2 regions of the Laedolimicola intestinihominis genome follow, and region 2 is predicted to be linked to the other one. Evidence: a T-box and tRNA genes for the amino acid it is inferred to sense, from the RefSeq annotation. Region 2 holds a T-box; the other holds one or more tRNA genes.

Region 1 (3,277 bases), on a different contig from region 2:
ACGCTCTGGACGAGCTGGGTATGCCTTATGTAGTAAATGAGGGCGACGGCGCGTTCTATGGCCCGAAGATTGATTTCCATCTGGTAGACTGCATTGGCCGTACCTGGCAGTGCGGAACCATTCAGCTGGACTTCCAGCTGCCCCAGCGTTTTGAACTGGAGTACGTGGGAGCAGACGGCGAGAAGCACCGCCCGATCATGATCCACCGCGTGGTATTCGGTTCCATCGAGCGTTTCATCGGTATCCTGATTGAGCATTTTGCAGGCGCGTTCCCCACCTGGCTGGCTCCGGTTCAGGTACGTGTACTGCCGATTTCCGACAAGTATATGGATTACGCAGAGCAGGTAAAGAAGTCTCTGGATGAGGCCGGTATCCGTACCGAGCTTGACAAGCGCGCGGAGAAGATTGGCTACAAGATCCGTGAGGCACAGACCGCGAAGATTCCGTATATGCTGGTGGTAGGTCAGAAGGAAGAGGAAGAGGGCGCTGTCTCTGTCAGAAGCCGCGAGGCCGGAGATCAGGGAGTAAAGGCTCTGGACGCTTTCATTGCTGACGTGAAAAAAGAGATTGAAACCAAAGGCAGAGAAGCATAAAATTGTTTGAACGCAGATTCCCCCGCCCGGAGGCGTAAGCCTTCCGGCGGGGGATTTTCATAAAGGAGAATCGATATGATACAGGATATTGCGCCGCATATCTATCACAATGAATACTGCCCGGAGAAGCCGGACGCAGACAGCTATCTGATGTATTTTGAGAAACATAACGCGCTGGCCCGCTGGGATGGGGTGGAGATTGCATTTCCCAGATTCCGGGATTTTCCGGAGGTGAAGACGGAGCTTTCGGAGAACATCATCTATCTGTTCACAGTGGATGATAAGAGATTCTATCTGGTAAAGGAACTGGCCCTGCCGGAACGCAAGGGCTTTCGGCTGGAAAGTAACCGGAGATTTCGGGACGCACAGCCTCAGTGGTTATCCTTCGCCGGCATCACTGGCTATCAGCTCTGGCACTGGTACGACGTCCGCAAGTACTGCGGCCACTGCGGCAGCCCCATGGTGCATGACGCAAAGGAGCGCATGATGCGCTGCCCGGACTGCGGCCAGATGGAATACCCGAAGATTTCTCCGGCAGTCATCGTGGGTATTCTACATAAAGATAAGATTCTGATGTCCAAGTATGCGGGCCGGGATAATATCACCTACTACGCGCTGATTGCGGGATTTACCGAGATCGGCGAGAGCATCGAGGAGACCATCCGCCGGGAGGTCATGGAGGAAGTGGGTCTGAAGGTCAAAAATATCCGCTACTACAAGAGCCAGCCCTGGTCCTTCTCCGAGACAGTCCTGATGGGCTTCTTCGTGGATCTGGACGGTGATGACGAGACCGTCACCCTGGACACCGAGGAGCTGGCCACTGCAGAATGGTTCACGCGGGAGGACGCTCCGCCCCAGCCCCTGAATATCAGTCTGACCAGTGAGATGATCTGGCAGTTCAAGAATGGAAAGGTGTAAAAAAACACCTTTCCCGTAAAAAAATAAGGTCAAAAAATCCAGTATTTATGCGGCTTTTGGAGATTCTGAAAAGAAAATGAAAAAAAGTTGAAAAAAGTGCTTGACTTTTCTTTGGTTATAAGGTTATAATAAGCAAGTCGGTTGGGACGGCAAGTCAAAACCGAGAACGAAATGGGATCTTAGCTCAGCTGGGAGAGCATCTGCCTTACAAGCAGAGGGTCATAGGTTCGAGCCCTATAGGTCCCATTTATGGCGAGGTAGCTCAGTTGGCTAGAGCATGCGGTTCATACCCGCAGTGTCGGGGGTTCAAATCCCTTCCTCGCTACTAAGATTCAGACCCAAGAACGAAATCGTTCTTGGGTCTTTTGTTTACGCGAGCAACGAGTCAAAGTCCGTGCTTGTACGAGACCTTGACGGTGCTAAGCGCCAGTGGCGCTTGTTCAGCACCGACCGAAGTGGAACGTAGATGCCGCGATAACGAGTAAAATTCGCGAAGCGTATTTTATCTCGTATACAGGAGGATGACATGGAACAGGTGCAGCATGAGATACCGCCGCTCTACGACGGACATTCAAAAATTTTGATTCTGGGCAGCTTTCCGTCGGTGAAATCGCGGGAAGGGCATTTCTTCTACAATCACCCGCAGAATCGATTCTGGCGCGTTCTGGCGGCCGTGACGGGGCAGGAGACGCCGGGGACGATTCTTGAGAAGAAGGAGTTCCTGCTTAGGAGCGGCATTGCCCTGTGGGATGTGATCGCAAGCTGCGAGATCGAGGGCTCCAGTGACAGCAGTATCCGGAACGTGGTGCCCAATGATATCCGCCCCATATTGAAGACAGCGGATATCCGTCAGATCTATGTAAACGGCGGTACGGCGGAGAAGCTGTATAAAAAATACATTTTCCCGGAGACGGGACGGGCAGCGGTGCGGCTGCCATCCACCAGTCCGGCCAACGCGGCGTGTTCATTGGACAATCTAATCGGGCAGTGGAAGGTCATAGGGGAGAGCTTAAACCAGTAGCGAGCCTGCGGGCACAGTGGAAAGCGGTTATTGCAAAAATCGTATCAAGTTGTCATGGATTGGCTATACTTATGCAAACATTTGAGATATAATAACGGCAGACAGGCTGTTTTGCCGGAGACTATTGGACAGGCATGGAGGCGCGACAGCATTTTCCAAAAAATAAGAACGAAAACCGGGCGGAATTTCCCGGAGAAAGAGGTATAGAATGCGGGTAGGAATGGGATATGACGTACACAGACTGGTGGAGGACCGAAAGCTGATCCTGGGCGGCGTGGAAATTCCCTATGAGAAAGGACTTCTAGGACACTCCGACGCAGATGTGCTGCTTCACGCGATTATGGACGCTCTTCTGGGCGCAGCGGCCCTCGGCGACATCGGAAAGCATTTCCCGGACACGGATCCGGCATATAAAGGCATCTCCAGTATCAGGCTTCTGGAGCATGTGGGAAAGCTTCTGGAGGAGCAGAATTACGTGGTGGGCAATATCGACGCCACCATCATCGCCCAGCGCCCGAAAATGGCGCCCCATATTCCTCAGATGCGGGCAAATGTGGCGAAGGCTTTACAGATTGAAGAAAGCCAGATTAACATCAAGGCTACTACAGAAGAGGGCCTCGGTTTTACCGGCACCGGCGAGGGCATTTCTTCTCAGGCCATCTGCGCTCTGATTCCGGTGGCGAATTACGCCTATGAAGATGTGATGCAGCTTCCGAACGGCTGCCCGGGCTGCGGCGGCTGCCAG
Region 2 (3,277 bases):
TCGTCGATGTATTTGTTGCAGCGCTTGAACAGGTTGAAGATCTCGGTGATGGCGTCTGCCACGCGCAGATCGTCCATTTTCGCGGAAGCCTTCTCTGCCGCACTGACAGCAGCTTCGCGAAGCTCGCGGTCTACCGGCTCCAGCACACCTGTGTTATTGACTACGCCGTCAAAGTACTTGTTGGACATGGATACGGTACGGTTTACCAGATTGCCCAGGGTGTTGGCCAGGTCAGAGTTCATACGCTCCACCATCAGCTCCCAGGTAATCACGCCGTCGTTGTCAAAGGGCATCTCATGCAGTACGAAGTAACGAACCGCGTCCACGCCGAACATGTCTACCAGATCGTCCGCGTAAAGCACATTTCCCTTGGACTTGCTCATCTTGCCATCGCCCTGCAGGAGCCACGGATGACCGAATACCTGCTTCGGCAGCGGCAGATCCAGCGCCATCAGGAAAATGGGCCAATAGATCGTATGGAAACGGATAATGTCCTTGCCGATCAGATGCAAATCCGCCGGCCACTCCTTCTTGAACAGGTCGCTGGACTCTCCGTCGCACTCGTAGCCGATGCCGGTGATATAGTTGGTCAGCGCGTCCAGCCATACGTATACCACATGCTTCGGGTCGAAGTCTACCGGGATGCCCCATTTGAAAGAGGTACGGGATACGCACAGATCCTGCAGGCCCGGAAGCAGGAAGTTGTTCATCATCTCATTCTTTCTGGAAACCGGCTGAATGAATTCCGGATGCTTGTTGATATGGTCAATCAGACGGTCAGCGTATTTGCTCATACGGAAGAAATAAGCCTCCTCCTTGGCCGGCTGCACCTCGCGGCCACAGTCCGGACACTTGCCGTCCACCAACTGGGACTGGGTCCAGAAGGACTCGCAGGGAGTACAGTACATGCCCTCGTAAGCACCTTTGTAGATATCGCCCTGGTCATACAGCTTCTTGAAAATCTTCTGTACCTGCTTCTCATGGTAATCATCGGTGGTGCGGATGAATTTATCATAGGAAGTGTTCATCAGATCCCAGATCCGCTTAATCTCACCGGACACATTGTCCACGAATTCCTTCGGAGTAACGCCTGCCTCCTCAGCCTTCAGCTCGATCTTCTGACCGTGCTCGTCGGTTCCGGTCTGGAAGAATACGTCGTAGCCCTGGAGTCTCCGGAAACGGGCGATGGCGTCCGCCAGCACGATCTCATAGGTGTTGCCGATGTGGGGCTTGCCTGACGTGTAGGCAATAGCCGTGGTCATGTAAAACTTTTTCTTTTCCATTTTTTACCTCTCTTTCTCTGCAAACGAAAGATCAAAAAACCCCGTCTTCCTTAAATCTTAAAGAAGACGGGGATGATTCCCGTGTTACCACTTCTGTTCGCCTGTCCCTCACGAGACAGACCTCTGCGGGTACCTGCATACCCTGACGCTGTAACGGGCGCACCCATCACGGCTTATCGCAAAACCATTTCCCATAGGAAATCCCTTTATCGAAAATAACCTTACGTTCATCCGTGCCGCTCAGAAACCATCTTCAGCTCTTTTGTCTTCATCCCTCTCAGCACCGGGAATTCTCTGTAAAAGACGCATACAGCTTACTCTTTTCTTCGTAGCGTTTGCATTTTGCTCATATAAAAGAAGCGTAACACGGCCAAAACCTTTTGTCAAGCCTGCTGACTTTTCTTCTCTTATTCGTTTAAAAATTTTCAGTTTTTTATCGAATTTCGATACTCATTTTTGTTCAAATTTACTCTTTAACTTTGAAAAATCAGTGCTATAATAATCACCGTAAATTAAATATAGAACCACTTAACAATACCTGTTTGTTACACAAAGTGGAAGGCTGCTAAGCGATTCAGATTTTGGAGGAAAAGATAAATGAATACTTTAAAAGCTGAAAAAAGAGACATGTTGACGAAAGCCAAGAAACTTAGACGTGAAGGTTATGTTACCGGCAATATCTATGGCCGCGAGATGAAGGAGTCCATTCCCCTTCAGATTACCAAGGCAGATGCAGAGCGCATCCTGAGAACCGAGGGTAAAGGCAGCCAGGTAATGCTGGAGGTTGCAGGTGAGACCTACGACGCGCTGATTAAGGAGATTGATTACGATGCCTTAAGAGGACAGCTTCTGGAAATCGATTTCCAGGCATTGGTAAGCACCGAGAAGGTTCACTCCGTAGCAGAGGTGATCCTGCTGGGCCAGGACGATGTACAGGCCGGCGTGGTACAGCAGATGCTTCAGGAAGTTACTTACAAAGCTCTGCCCGCAGATCTGGTTGACAAGATCAAGGTTGACGTCAGCCACATGAAGGTCGGCGAGACACTGAAGGTTAAGGATCTGGATATTGCCAAGAATCCTGCCATCGACCTGCATACTTCCCCGGAAGCTACCGTTGCTACCGTACTGGAGGTACACAATGCCGTAGCAGATGATGCAGACGCTGAGGATGAAACCGCAGAGGCATAATTTAGAACAGTGAAATAAATTTGGAAAGGCCGCATATCGGATGTGAAAGTTCGGTATGCGGTCTTTTTGCACGTAACAATTTCTTTTTTCCCCATTCTTCTCATAAACTACACCAAGAGTTATTCCGGTGGTTTTCCATGAAAAAATCCTTCCTCTTTGTTCTTTTTCTCTCTGCTTTTTTAACGACGGCTCTGCTTCTCTCCCGCTCCTGTCTGCCCGGTACGGACACTACTTCCGCCGATGAGGCCTTCGAAGCCTTCACCAACGGCCTCTTCCGGGAATCTGTCACCGGCAGCACGCTGACGCTTCATTATACGTTGGCTGATCCGGTGGCTTACGGGATTCGTAAGTTTCCGATTTCCTATGGCTCTTACTCGGAGGAGTCCAAAGCCCAATCAGCTGCCGCCCTGGAAAATGCATTCGCTGCCCTGTCAGAATTTCCGCGAAGCGAGCTTTCTTATGTCAACCGACTGGAATGGGACATTCTGAACACGCAGATTCCCCGGGAGCTTGCGTTGCTTCGTTTTCCATATTATGAAGAAGTGTTCAGCCCGCTGCTGGGCGTGCAGGTGCAGCTTCCAGTGCTGCTGGCGGAATATGCCTTTACTTCGGAGGAGGATGTGGATATTTATCTGCGTCTGTTGGCGAAGACGGACGCGTATTTTGAGGAATTATGCGCGTATGAAAAGGAGAAGGTCCAGGCTGGACTTTTTATGACGGATGAAAGTGTCGACGCGGTGATTGCGGGGTGTCAGGATTTTTTAGACGGCGCAGACTACCATAATTCTAACCCAAGTAATATCAAT

What was found. The T-box of region 2 lies ahead of metG (methionine--tRNA ligase). A T-box ahead of a tRNA ligase gene usually reads a tRNA of that ligase, here a tRNA-Met.
Region 1: it encodes a tRNA-Met, which carries the amino acid that the T-box ahead of metG (methionine--tRNA ligase) is inferred to sense. The anticodon was not compared.

The regions. Positions count from the first base shown of each region.
Region 1 is NZ_JBBMFE010000001.1:301,329-304,605, forward strand. Features, by position in the region: gene thrS (threonine--tRNA ligase) at 1-593, shown strand, start outside; gene nudC (NAD(+) diphosphatase) at 669-1,511, shown strand; tRNA gene WMO29_RS01270 (tRNA-Val) at 1,685-1,757, shown strand; tRNA gene WMO29_RS01275 (tRNA-Met) at 1,763-1,836, shown strand; gene WMO29_RS01280 (DNA-deoxyinosine glycosylase) at 2,038-2,532, shown strand; gene ispF (2-C-methyl-D-erythritol 2,4-cyclodiphosphate synthase) at 2,741-3,277, shown strand, end outside.
Region 2 is NZ_JBBMFE010000017.1:63,346-66,622, forward strand. Features, by position in the region: gene metG (methionine--tRNA ligase) at 1-1,283, opposite strand, end outside; T-box leader at 1,343-1,622, opposite strand; gene WMO29_RS14815 (50S ribosomal protein L25) at 1,881-2,471, shown strand; gene WMO29_RS14820 (DUF885 domain-containing protein) at 2,609-3,277, shown strand, end outside.